Regions from separate parts of the Rhodoferax sp. PAMC 29310 genome, predicted to be linked through region 1. Evidence: predicted binding sites of a transcription regulator. Region 1 holds the regulator's gene; the other holds the start of a gene.

Region 1 (7,002 bases):
GGCATCAACTTCATCAAAAATAAGAGTTTGGGCGGTGCCGAGTTGGCTGGTTGTCACGGCAATTGCTAGCGCGATTCGCGACAACTCTCCCCCTGACGCGACCTTGTTCACGGGTTTTGGCGTACTACCGGCGTGACCTGCGACAAGAAAACTGACTTCATCAAGCCCACTTGCCATCGGTTGTGCAGTGTTTTGCAATTTGACCTCAAACTGCCCGCCTTGCATGCCTAAGTCTTGCATGGCATTGCTCACGGCGCGAGCGAGTCGTGGCGCCGCTTTGTGGCGGGCCTTGGAAACCCGGTTAGCCTCAGTGACAAAAGCGGAGCTTGCAGTCGATTCAGCCTTTTGAAGAACAGAAAGATTGGTGGCTTCATCCAGATCTTGAAGGGCTTTTGACCAAGACAATTGAAGGTCTGGAAGTTCTGCTGGCGCCCGCTTATAGCGCCTTGCCAATGAAACCCAGAGCGCAATTCGTTCGTCCAGGGCGCTCAGTCGATCCGGGTCCAAGTCAACATTTCGCAAATAACCACGCAGTGAGTGAACGGTGTCCTCAACCTGTGCCAGTGCTGACTCCAAGAGGGATGCAAGATCTTTGTAAATTGGCTCCAGATGTTCTTGCTGCTGAAGTTGTTGGTGGGCGAGGTGCAGGCGTTGAAGTGCGCTGCTGTCGTCGTCGTCCAGCGCTTGGCTGGCTGATTGAGCCGCGTCAATCAGCGTTTGCGCATTGGAAAGTCGAGCGTGCTCAGTGTTCAGGGATTCCCACTCCTGTGGCTGAGGTGCCAGCTTGCTGAGCTCGCCAATCTGCCACATCAGCCGCTCTCGCTCAATTTGCATAGAGTCCTGAGCCGCAGTAGCTTGTGAAAGCTGTCCTTGGGCGAGGCGCCATTTGTGCCACAAATTAACAAGATCCGATGTGGTTATCTGCCCGTATGCGTCCAAGAGCGCGCGAATTGACTCCGGCTCAGTCAGGCTTTGCCAGGCGTGTTGACCATGAATGTCCAGCAACTGTTGGCCAATTTCACGTAACTGGGTCGCTGTCGCTGGGCTGCCATTAATCCATGCCCGACTTTTGCCTTGACTGTCGACGGTGCGGCGCAGCAGCAATACGCCGGCGGACTCAAAGCCAAATTGTGCAAGCCATGTCACCGTGGTCGAATTGACGTCGAACTCAGCGCTTACATCGGCTCGGTTAGTGCCCTCGCGAATGACGCCGATATCCGCCCTGCCACCGGTGACCAGTTGCAGTGCATCGATGAGGATCGATTTTCCAGCGCCCGTTTCCCCGGTCAGCACCGTGAATCCGGTATCCAGGTCCAGATCAAGTTCGTTAACAATGACGAAATCACGCAGAACAATACGTCGCAAGCTCACGGTGCAGTCACTCCTTCATTCCAATGCAGTTTTTGACGCAAGGTGTCAAAGTACGACCAACCCTTCGGGTGAAGAAAGCGAACAGAATGCTCCGACCGCTTGATCACAATACGGTCACCTTGCATCAATGATGCGATGGACTGCATGTCAAAGCTTGCGCCAGCATCACGACCAGCTACCATTTCTATCGCAATTTCTGTGGCATTTGAAATAACGATAGGGCGATTCGACAGCGTGTGCGGCGCTATGGGGGCAAGCACCCAACCAGGGATGGACGGGTGTAGCAACGGGCCGCCGGCTGATAGTGAGTAAGCCGTGGATCCCGTCGGCGTGGCGATGATGAGTCCGTCCGCTCGCTGATTGGCAACAAAATGGCCATCCACCTCAACGCGCAACTCAACCATGCCCGATGTGGCGCCACGATTGATTACAACGTCATTCATCGCCAGTGCGTCAAAAACACTGTGTCCATCTCGGACGACCTTGCCATGAATCAAGCTTCGATGCTCTTCCTCAAACTCTCCCTGAAGCATGGGACCTAGAGTCGCTGCAAAGCCATCAAACCGAATATCTGTGATGAACCCAAGGCGTCCTTGATTCACCCCAATGAGGGGGACGCCAAAACAGGCCAGCTGGCGTCCAATGGCCAACATCGTGCCGTCGCCACCCACAACCAGACCCAAATCACATTGGGTGCCAATGGTCGCCACACTCATTGTGGGGTAACCAGAGATGCCCATATTGCGGGCGGTGTCGTGTTCGAACACGACCTCGCAGCCTTTGGAATGCAGGAAGTGTGCAATATCTTCCAGTGCTTGGCGAGACGAAGCCCCGGTAGCACCAGACGATAACGTTTGGTATTTGCCGATTAGGGCAACTTGCCTGAAATTCGAGTTCATCATCAAATTACATCACTAAAATGACTTCATGCTGGATGACCGTGCCAAGTTGTTGTTGAAAGCGCTGGTTGAGCGCTATATTGCCGATGGCCAGCCGGTGGGATCACGCACGCTGTCCAAGGCGTCTGGCTTGGAGTTGTCCCCAGCCACCATCCGCAATGTCATGTCCGACCTTGAGGAGCTCGGGCTAATCGTCAGCCCCCATACGTCAGCGGGGCGCATTCCAACTGCACGTGGATATCGGTTATTCGTCGATACGATGTTAACGGTCAAGCAAGGTCAATACGGACTGCACAGCTTGGCGCCCGATCAGCCGCAAAAAGTGTTGTCAAACGCGGCCAACTTGCTATCAAGTCTCTCCCAGTTTGTGGGGGTGGTTGTCGCCCCTCGGCGCTCGTCGGTTTTTCGGCATATTGAGTTCTTAAGGCTGTCCGAGCGTCGAATGCTGGTCATCATCGTGTCCCCGGAGGGTGATGTTCAAAACCGAGTCATTTTTACGGCGGTCGATTATTCGCAGTCTCAGTTGGTAGAGGCCGCCAACTATTTGAATACCAACTATGTTGGGCTCGCCATCGAGCAGGTGCGGGAGCGATTGAAGAATGAAGTTGAGTCGCTTCGCTCGGAAATTGCCAGCTTGATGCAGGCTGCCGTTGCGGTGAGTTCAGAAGCTATTTCGGATACCCAAGACGACGTTGTGATCTCGGGTGAGAGGAATTTGTTGTCGGTGACAGATTTTTCTCATGACATGGGGCATCTTCGGCGTGCGTTTGAGCTTTTTGAGCAAAAAGCTCAATTGATGCGATTGCTGGAAGTGGCGGGCCAAGCGGAAGGCGTTCGTATTTTCATTGGAGGCGAGAGTCAGGTCGTTCCATTTGAAGATCTGTCCATTGTCAGTTCACCTTACGAAGTTGATGGCCGAGTCGTGGGCACGCTGGGCGTGATTGGGCCAACCCGCATGGCGTATGACCGAATGATTCAAATTGTGGACATCACCTCAAAATTGGTTAGCAATGCGCTGAGCCACCACAAATAGGCCATTACAATCAAACCTCGGTTGGGGCGTTAGCTCAGTTGGTTAGAGCAGAGGACTCATAATCCTTTGGTCGAGTGTTCAAGTCACTCACGCCCTACCAAATTCAGTGTTATAATTTATTTCTAGGCGGCTGTAGCTCAGTTGGATAGAGTACTTGGCTACGAACCAAGGGGTCGTGGGTTCAATTCCTGCCAGCCGCACCAAAAAGACAAGGGTCTGCATTGAAAAATGCAGACCCTTTTTCTTTTGTCCTTCCTGGATTGATCTCAGCGACGAGCAACTGCTTTCATTTGCGCTTCTGGGAGCAAAAAAAATGGTTTGTGCCGTTTCTTGAACTCCAAAGACAATACGAGAATGAATAAATCATTCACAAAGGAGCGCGACGGCGACGAAGACGATGAGCTGCGCCTACCTGCCATTCCCGCTGGCGCCAAAAATTACATCACGCCAACAGGCCACGCCCGTATTCGGGTGGAGTTGCTTGACCTCATCGACAACCAGCGCCCCCGTGTGGTGGAGGCTGTCTACTGGGCTGCCAGCAATGGAGATCGCTCAGAAAATGGTGACTATATCTACGGGAAAAAGCGACTGCGTGAAATTGACCGGCGAATTCGATTCCTGACCAAACGCCTGGAGGTCATGGAGGTGATCAACCCGGCACTTCATTACGGGGCTGAGCAAATATTTTTTGGTGCCACAGTGACCTACCTTCAGGGTGATGAACTCGAGCGGACTGTTACCATTTTGGGGATTGATGAAGCTGATAGTGCTCAAGGACAGGTCAGTTGGGTCTCCCCAATTGCCAGAACGCTGTTGAAAAATCGGCAAGGTGACGTGCTTCAACTTGTCACCCCTGTTGGCGTTGTTGAAATCGAGGTCGTCAGCGTTGACTACCCCTCTTCCTGAGATTCAGTCACCAGCTAGGTAATTTTCGCCCGTTGTGCCTTGAGGACTGAGGGTGTGCGCCTGAGGTTGCGAAGCGCCACCTCCAACTGGGCCAGATTGTGAACAGAGATTACAAAGCGCAAGTCAGAAGCTTCATGGGTTGACTCGTCTTCCATGGTGATGTGCGTGATGTCTGCCTCGGATGCGGCGACTGCGGCGGCGACTCGGGCCAACACGCCTTTGCCGTTGATCACCGTGACTCTCACGCCTGTCTCGAATGCACGCATCGGCTCATCTGACCACTCCACGCCGATGAACCTTTCACTGTCTTTGTGAAGCAGTTTTCTTGCGACACTGCAGTCATGGGCGTGCACCATCAGACCTTCTCCACGACCCAGATAGCCGACGATGCTGTCCCCGGGAATCGGCCGACAGCAGCGCGCAAACTGAACCGATGCACTTTCACTTCCATCGAGCACAACGCTGCCTTGGGAAATTGAGTCGTGTGCTGTAAAGCGTTCGCGACTTAGCAACAGGGCATCTGGGCGCTCTCCGTTGTCGGCCAGCAAGGTTAGTAGTCGTTTGGCGACGATGCCTGCGATTCGTTTTCCCAGCCCAATATCCGTTAATAGCTCGGCACGAGTCTTGTTGCCGCTAAACCGGAGAAGCCGGTCCCAAATCCCTGCATATTCTGGAGACTCGTCCGGCAACTTTTTGATGCCTTCGGCACGAAGCGCCTGAGATAGCATTTTTTCGCCCAGCGCCTCCGATTCAGCCTGCGCCAAAGTCTTCAGGTGATGTCGAATTTTGGAGCGAGCCCTGGCAGTGCGAACAAAGCTGAGCCAAGTAGGATTGGGTGTGGATACCGGGGCTGTGTCAATTTCAATCACATCGCCATTGCGCAGTTCGGTACGCAGTGGAACTTGCTCCCCATTGATCCGAGCCCCCAGTGTTCGATCGCCAACATCGCTGTGAATCGCATAAGCGAAATCAACAACAGTGGCACCCCTGGGCAGAGCCAGAACCTGACTCTTTGGCGTCAGGACGTAGACGGCGTCAGGGAACAGGTCGACTTTGACGTGGTCCCAAAATTCGGCGGCATCACGGGTTTCGTGTTGAATATCGAGCAGCGACTGAAGCCACTTAGACCCCAACCGCTCTGCACTAGAGGCATCTTGTGGGTTGTTGACTTTGTACAGCCAATGAGCCGCCACACCAGACTCGGCAACGATATGCATCGCCTCGGTCCGCATCTGGAACTCAACATTGACACCAGAAGGTCCAACCAGCGTGGTGTGAAGAGATTGATAGCCATTGAGCTTGCCGAGGGCGATATGGTCCTTGAATTTTCCGGGGACGGGCTTGTACATTTGATGCAACAAGCCCAGTGCGGTGTAGCAGTCAATGATTTCTGGAACGATGACTCGGAATCCATAAATATCGGTCACTTGGGCAAAGCTCAAGTTTTTTTCGTCCATCTTGGTGTAGATAGAGTGCAGGGTTTTTTCGCGACCTGCAATTTTTACCGACATTCCAAAAGTCGTAAACGCGGCTTCAAGTTCTGCTTGCACCTTGTGGATCAGGTCCCGGCGCCGACTACGGGCTTTGGCTACGGCTTTGGAGAGGATGGCGTGTCGCCACGGGCGAAGATGGCAGAAAGCCAAATCCTGCAATTCTCGATAGGTTTGATTCAGGCCCAGTCTGTGTGCAATCGGAGCGTAAATATCAAGTGTTTCCGAGGCAATCCGCCCCCATTTGGCTCGGGGCGATGCCGAGAGGGTGCGCATATTGTGGGTACGATCAGCCAGTTTGATCAAAATCACCCGCACGTCGCGGGCCATGGCCAACAGCATTTTGCGAAACGACTCTGCCTGATTCTCTTCGCGCGTGTTGAAGTGAAGTTTGTCCAGCTTCGTCAAACCATCCACCAATTCAGCCACGGGAGATCCAAAATGCTCGATCAACTCAGCTTTGGTGATACTGCAGTCCTCCATGGCGTCGTGCAGTAGTGCGGCCATGAGCGCTTGCGCATCGAGTTTCCATTCGGCGCATTGCACGGCCACCGCAATGGGGTGGGTGATGTAGGGTTCGCCACTGTTCCTAAGTTGCCCTAGGTGGGCCTCGTCAGCAAAACGATAGGCAAGTCGAACTTGCTCTAAATCCACGGGAGACAGGTAGTCAAGGAGGGCTGTCAAGCCCGCAAAACTTGCGGCTTCTGCATTCGCTGCGGCCGGGTTTGGCGTCACGACAGAGTGCCGAACTGCTCCACCTGATGCGGGTTCGGCGGATTGGTGTTGAAGTGCTTTGCCCATGGTTCGAATATAGCGTGATGATCCGGTTTTGCTGTTTGCCAATAAAAAAAGCACCTCGGAAGGTGCTCTTTTTACAGTTGGGACTGTTAGAGGGGGACTTTTTTCAGCATTTCCAATCCAACCTTGCCAGCGGCAATTTCTCGCAGCGCAGTCACAGCTGGTTTGTTTTTGCTCTCGACCTTGGCGGTGTGCCCTTGGCTGAGCATGCGTGCCCGGTAAGTGGCGGCAAGTACCAGTTGAAAGCGGTTGGGAATCTGCTGAAGGCAGTCTTCTACAGTAATACGAGCCATGAAAGTCTCCAAAAAAACCAGGGGCGCACTCAGGGGATGTGCAATGCGGTGAATGTCTCTGCTCTGGCGCGGCGCTGCGCAGAGAATTTAAGCCGTTGAGAATGAACGATTGCTTTTAAGTCAAAAAGCGCACGGTCAAATAACTCGTTGATTATAACGAAGTCAAATTTACTGACTTGAGCAACCTCAATGGCTGCGTTTTTCATACGCAA
Region 2 (7,002 bases), 1.9 Mb from region 1:
AATCACAACCAGCGCGCGGTATTTCTTGCTCAATCAAGCGTTGCGCCGCAAGACTAATCGGATTGGCGTTGCGCACCCGATTGCAGTACAGATCGACGTCAGATGGCAGCATGCGGCGCAGATCCGCCTCGCTGTTGAGATCGGTGGCCAGTGCAATCAGGCCGATGCGGGCATGTTCCTTTGGAGCAGGACCGTCAACTGAAAGTGACATTGTTTCTATGTGCATGGGGAATCTGCCTATCAGCGGTACGCAAGTCGTGGAAGCAACAACGCAATATCTGGAAACAGGACCAGCAGCAGTGAAACAACCAGCAGCATCAAAATGAATGGTGGGGTGCCTCGAATGACGTCTATGTAGGGTTTTCGGAAAATGGCGCAAGCGGTGAAGATGTCACACCCGAACGGCGGCGTACAGGAGCCGATCGCCATCTGCAACGTGACAATCGTGCCCACCAGCACCGGATCAATTCCGGCCGCTCTCGCCAAAGGCATAAAAATCGGCGTCAAAATCAGTGTGACGACGATTGGGTCAACGAACATGCAGCCGATGAAAAAGGCCACCGAGATGGCCAGCAAAATGGTGTATGGGCCGGCGGTGGCCAAGCCCAACCCGGCTATCAGCTGCTGTGGCACCTGCGCAAAGGAAATAATCCAAGAAAAAGCCGATCCGGCACCCACCAACACAAAAACAATGCCGGTAATCAATCCCGTCGAGTACGCAATTTTGGGAATATCCGCGAGTTTGACCGCGCGATAAATAAACACCTCAAGAATGAACGCATAGAGTACGGCAACCGCCGCAACTTCGGTTGGGCTGAAGTAGCCCCCATAGAGGCCGCCAACAATCAACACCGGAAACAAGCCTGCCAAGATGGCTTTGCGAACCGCACGAAGCCGCTCTGCCCAGCTTGACCGCTGCAATATCGGAATATTCTTGCGCCATGCGTACCAAACGGAGTAGGTGCTAAACATCAACAGAATTAGCAGACCCGGCCCGATGCCTGCCAAAAACAGTTCGGCAATGGAAACTTTGCCAACGATACCGAATACGATCATTCCGATGCTCGGCGGAATCAGAAAGGCGATGTCGGCGGCATTGATGATCAAGGCGGTGGTGAACTTGTCTTCGTAGCCAGCCTTCAGCATCCGGGGGCGTATCGGCCCGCCAATAGCAACGACAGTAGCCTGAGTTGAACCCGAGATCGCCCCGAACATGGTGCAGGCCACAGCTGCCGTCACAGCGAGGCCGCCACGCAAGTGACCAAAGAAGGTCATGGCCAGATCAAGCAGACGATTCGCCGTATGGCCGCGAGTAACAATGTCAGCGGCAAGTATGAACATGGGCACGGTTATCAACGCTACCGGACTGATACCACTGATCATTTGCTGGACGATGATGTCGGTCTTGAGCATCGGAAAATAGACAAAAAATCCGACAAAAGTTGCAACCAGCATGGGGATCATCATCGGGAAGCCCATCAGAAGCAGGCATAACATGACAAGAAAAATTGTGAGGGCCATGACTTTTATTCCTCAGATGGTGGGCATGTCGACGTCGTCTGTCTCACGAACATGCGGTGCCAGAAAAACTTCGTCAGTGCTGCGCAAATTGGCAATCGCCGCCAACAGGAACTGCAAGGCGGCAAGGGCCAGACCTAGCGGTAGCCATAACAAGGTGCTCCACACCGGAAATTGCAGAGCTGGCGTGACCCGGCCCGAGGCTTGAATGCGAAATATGTAGCTGACGGCGTACCATGCCAGAGCACCAACGACGATCGCGGTGCTTAACTGAATGAACGCGAACATCAGTCGACGCTGCTTAACAGGCAATAGGTCGGTTAGTGCAGACATGCGGATGTGCCGCCCCTGGCGCGCCGCCGCGCTGGTTCCTACAAACGTCACCAGCACAATCAAAAATTGATTAAGTTCTTCTGAAAAGAAAATGCTGCTGCTAAACACCACTCGGGCGACTACGTTAGCTAACGTGTTCACGGCCATCACAATGATGGCCCAAGAAAGAAGCTGTCTTTCGAGTGCGGCAAGTCCATGATTGACCTGCCGCAAAACGCGAAGCATCGCGCTACCTTCTGACGCAGTATCCATGAGTATTTCTCCATCAACTAGTGAACTTCCGGTCTCGCAGGCCATCACGCATCTTTTGCTGCATGATCGCTGGCAGTCTAGTCCGCGTGGCAAACGACCATCATTGCTCTAGTGCAATCCAACCATCTGATCTGAATGCCTCATATCAAGTGATGAAGTCGCATCTGCGGCCCGATGGCTTTTTCCGCAGCAATGACCGCAGCGCTGCCAGTAGCGATGTACATACATCTATCCCTCGCGGTCAAGCAGGTCCAATGAGTGCGGCATGTGAAATTTCTGCCTGATTCATTTCGCACAGCGATTCAACGACATTTCTCCTCAGTGTTCTAGTGCAATCCAATCGGCCAATCGCGACAGTAGTATTAATTCCGAGTTACTCAGCGAGCCGGTCGCAGGTGACCGACCCCCGTTCATTTATTGAAGGAGACTACTACCATGACCGTTAAAAAGTTACTGAAGAACCTTGCATGTGGTGCCATCTTTGGTATCGCTGCAATATCCGCAGCCAACGCCGAGCAATGGAAATTTGCTGTGGAGGAGTCTCCAGGGGACGTACAAACGCTGTATGCACAGGAGTTCAAACGCTTGGTTGAAGCGGGTACGAAGGGGAAGATCGAGGTCGTGATTTACACCTACGGTCAACTTGGCAATGAGAATGACATTACCGAACTCACTGCCTCCGGAGCAATTCAGTTTTCAAACGCATCACCTGGTCACCTGGGCACCTTTGTGCCAGAGGTTCAGATCCTTAGCCTGCCGTTTCTTTTGCCAAAGGACCCGGTTGCGAAGGCCAACATTCTGTCCAACAGCAAAGCGCTGTACGGCTCTTTGGCAAAGGACTTCACAAGCAAAGGGCTTAAGTTGTTCACGATCTACCCCGAAGGTGAGATGGTTTGGACCACCCAAAAGCCCGTGCGTACACCTGCAGATTTAGGTGATGTGAAATTTCGTGTCATGACTTCGCCCCTATTGATTGAGCAATTCAAGCTCTATGGTGCAAACCCCGTCGCTCTGCCTTGGGGTGAAATCTATAGCGGCCTGCAAATGAATGTTATCCAAGCTCAGACGAATCCAGCCTTCTTCATCGAGAGCGCCAAATTTCATGAAGTAACCAGCTATTTGATCTATTCTGGCGATGTCGAATACACCACGACCGTCGTTGCCAATGCAGATTTCTGGAACAGCTTGTCAGCCGAGAACAAGACCATGCTTGGCGAGATTCGCAACAAGTTGCAGACGTTCATCATCGCCAAAGAAAAGGAAAAAAACGCAGCGTCTGTCATCAAGATGATGAAGGACAACCCAAAGCTGAAAGTCATCAAACTGACCGAAGCCGAAAGCGACGTGTTTCGTAAGCGCACCGAATCGCTGTCTGCCACATTGGTGAAAATGGCCGGGGGCCGAACTGGTGAAATCCTGGACCAGTTAAAAGCCGAGATTGCGGCACAAAAATAGCCTTGTTGGCTAATTTGGGGACCGACTCAATTCGGTCAACCCGTCAATACCCCACTGGACTTCGTCTGCTGGGGTATTTTCACGTTACTGAACAGCAAAACCTGAGCATTCAGGTTGGCGGTGGCCGCTTGTATGCGCTGAAGACTTCGGCACCGCGGAGGATCCGGGCCAGCCGATCGCTTAAGAGTTACAGACGGTGACTTCAACGTCTGGCAAATCCAATTGAAAAACCCTGCCTTCATTGGGGCGATGGCAATTGAGGATGGGTTGGTGTCGCCAACAGGACGGGGCCGTCGCGCTACGCCAGTACAGAGTCATTGAGAAAAGTACAGAGTTAGCTGAAACCCGACAGAAAGTTCAGTGGCGTTCCGCCGCAGTTTTCCCCCTGTCCTCTTGAAAGATCTAAAAATGCCCTTATCATTAGCACTCGTAGGAGTTGAGTGCTAACAGGCCTTCCGGCTTGGTGAACTCACTCCTCCAGCGAATACAGAAACCAACTCACAGGAGTTGGTTTTTGATTGTTTAACCCTGTTTTTGAACTCAAGGAGCCCCCATGAAACTTCGCCCTCTCGCAGACCGCGTGATTGTTAAACGCGTCGAAAACGAAACAAAAACTGCCTCCGGCATCGTGATTCCTGACAGTGCTGCTGAAAAGCCTGATCAAGGCGAAGTGCTGGCCGTGGGCCCTGGCAAGAAAAACGACAAAGGCGAGTTGTTGGCCATGAACGTCAAGGTCGGTGACCGTGTTCTGTTCGGCAAGTACAGCGGCCAAACCGTCAAAGTTGACGGCGATGAGTTGCTTGTCATGAAAGAAGACGACCTGTTTGCGGTTGTCGAGAAGTAATTTTCTCACTATTAAATTCATAGCTGGCTGTGCACATTTCGTGTGGGCTAGCAGCATATTTCACTTAAATCTGGAGTCATAACATGGCATCAAAAGACGTAATTTTCGGCGGCGAAGCCCGCGCACGCATGGTTGAAGGTGTGAACATTTTGGCCAACGCGGTCAAAGTGACACTGGGCCCTAAAGGTCGTAACGTGGTTCTGGAGCGCTCTTTCGGCGCCCCTACCGTGACCAAAGACGGTGTGTCCGTTGCCAAAGAAATCGAACTCAAAGACAAGCTGCAAAACATGGGTGCGCAGATGGTCAAGGAAGTCGCTTCCAAGACGTCTGACATCGCTGGTGACGGCACGACAACTGCTACCGTTCTGGCTCAGTCCATCGTGCGCGAAGGCATGAAGTACGTGGCCGCCGGCATGAACCCGATGGACCTGAAGCGCGGTATCGACAAGGCAGTGACTGTCTTGATCGCCGAGTTGAAGAAAGCTTCCAAAGCCACTACTACTTCCAAAGAAATCGCTCAAGTTGGCTCGATCTCTGCCAACTCTGACGAAACCATTGGCAAGATTATTGCTGATGCGATGGACAAAGTGGGCAAAGAAGGCGTGATCACGGTTGAAGACGGCAAGTCCCTGGACTCCGAGCTGGACGTGGTTGAAGGCATGCAGTTTGACCGCGGTTACCTGTCTCCTTACTTCATCAACAGCCCAGAGAAGCAGTCCGCTTTGCTGGACAACCCTTTCGTGCTGTTGTACGACAAGAAAATCAGCAACATTCGTGACCTGCTGCCAACCCTGGAACAAGTCGCCAAGTCTGGCCGTCCATTGCTGATCATTGCTGAAGATGTCGATGGCGAAGCCCTGGCAACTTTGGTGGTGAACACCATCCGTGGCATCCTGAAGGTTGTGGCTGTCAAGGCGCCTGGCTTTGGTGACCGTCGCAAGGCCATGTTGGAAGACATCGCCATCCTGACCGGCGGCAAAGTGATCGCTGAAGAAGTTGGCATGTCACTGGAAAAAGTGACTTTGGCTGACCTCGGCTCCGCCAAGCGCATCGAAGTGGGCAAAGAAAACACCATCATCATCGACGGCGCTGGCGCTGCTGCTGACATCGAAGCCCGCGTGAAGCAAGTTCGCGTTCAGATCGAAGAAGCGACTTCTGACTACGACCGTGAAAAACTGCAAGAGCGCGTGGCCAAGTTGGCTGGCGGTGTTGCCGTGATCAAGGTTGGCGCTGCCACCGAAGTCGAAATGAAAGAGAAGAAAGCTCGCGTTGAAGACGCCCTGCACGCTACCCGCGCTGCTGTGGAAGAAGGTATTGTGGCTGGTGGCGGTGTTGCACTGCTGCGCGCCAAGCAAACTGCTGGCGTCATCAAAGGCGACAACGCTGACCAGGACCACGGTATTGCTTTGGTGCTGAAAGCCATCGAAGCGCCTCTGCGCGAGATCGTGTACAACGCCGGCGGCGAAGCCTCTGTGGTGGTGAACGCGGTGTTGGCTGGTAAAGGCAACTACGGCTTCAACGCTGCTAACGACACCTACGGCGACATGATCGAAATGGGTATTTTGGACCCAACCAAAGTGACCCGCACTGCTCTGCAAAACGCAGCGTCTGTGGCTTCACTGATGTTGACCACCGAGTGCATGATCTCTGAGTCTCCAAAAGACGAAGCCGGCGGCATGGGCGGCGGCGACATGGGTGGCATGGGCGGCATGGGTGGTATGGGCGGCATGGGCATGTAATTGCCCCTGGCTCCCGGTGACGCTGGCTGACCTTCGGGAAGTCCAGCGTTGCCCGACCACAAAAAACCCCGCAAGGTGCAAACCTTGCGGGGTTTTTATTTAACTATCTTTTTAATAGCGACTTGCGCTTACTTGACAAGGGCCAGAGCCTTAAAATCGGACCAAAAACAAGTCGATCAGTTGATCTGTTTACTGATCTGGAACTGCATGGCCGCGTTGCCCAACAGGTTCAACTGCGCCGACCAGCCGGACGAAAAATCATAGGCCAGAGCCGGAATGACCACCGGGTTGAAACCAACAACATTCAATGGCACTTTGTCTTTGTATTGCCCGGTGTAGCCGTACATCAACCCAGCCGTCCATTTGAAGGAGAGTTTAGAGACGCCCATGATCTCCCGATAAGTACCTCCCCAAGGATAGACATAAATAGAGGGCTGACCAAACGAATTGGAAAACAGCACCACGCCGTCCAGTTTGCCGTCCTTGTGTTCACGTTCCAGACCAACCAGGACCACGTCGCTGTGCGCGTCATCTTGCGTGTAGTGGTAGGTGTAGGGGCTGAACTGAAAACGCAGCGTTTTGTCCTGAGTCAAGCCGCTGAGAAAGCTTTCCTCAGCCATCGCCGGTGCAGCCAGGTGGGCCACAATCAGGCCACACACGAGAGGAATCAATTTTTTCATGGGTAACAACAAGGTCAATTGGGGAAGTCAGAGCGTTCGCAGTGTAACGGCAGCGCTCTTGATGCCCGTCAAGGCCCTGTCACGCCTCTTGCGAGTGATGTTGCTCATGTCACTGCTGGCGACCTCTGGTTGCGCCTGGTTGGACACCCGCCAACGCCAGATTATCTACCGACCGACCACC

The links. Region 1 encodes HrcA, which represses chaperone genes, less so after heat shock. Its sites were predicted from a motif close to TTAGCACTCNNNNNNNNNGAGTGCTAA; they were not measured.
Region 2: a site for HrcA is predicted at 3,979-4,005, ahead of groES (co-chaperone GroES). Genes of this name have one in related genera too.

Annotation. Positions count from the first base shown of each region.
Region 1 is NZ_CP072852.1:2,280,944-2,287,945, reverse strand. It holds gene recN (DNA repair protein RecN) at 1-1,371, opposite strand, end outside; gene J8G15_RS10425 (NAD kinase) at 1,368-2,270, opposite strand; gene hrcA (heat-inducible transcriptional repressor HrcA) at 2,299-3,303, shown strand; tRNA gene J8G15_RS10415 (tRNA-Ile) at 3,327-3,403, shown strand; tRNA gene J8G15_RS10410 (tRNA-Arg) at 3,430-3,506, shown strand; gene greB (transcription elongation factor GreB) at 3,658-4,209, shown strand; gene J8G15_RS10400 (bifunctional (p)ppGpp synthetase/guanosine-3',5'-bis(diphosphate) 3'-pyrophosphohydrolase) at 4,224-6,500, opposite strand; gene rpoZ (DNA-directed RNA polymerase subunit omega) at 6,587-6,790, opposite strand; gene gmk (guanylate kinase) at 6,820-7,002, opposite strand, start outside.
Region 2 is NZ_CP072852.1:4,211,372-4,218,373, reverse strand. It holds gene J8G15_RS19540 (hypothetical protein) at 1-211, opposite strand, end outside; gene J8G15_RS19535 (TRAP transporter large permease) at 241-1,521, opposite strand; gene J8G15_RS19530 (TRAP transporter small permease) at 1,534-2,148, opposite strand; gene dctP (TRAP transporter substrate-binding protein DctP) at 2,539-3,558, shown strand; gene groES (co-chaperone GroES) at 4,112-4,402, shown strand; gene groL (chaperonin GroEL) at 4,486-6,141, shown strand; gene J8G15_RS19510 (hypothetical protein) at 6,318-6,821, opposite strand; gene J8G15_RS19505 (alpha/beta hydrolase) at 6,820-7,002, shown strand, end outside.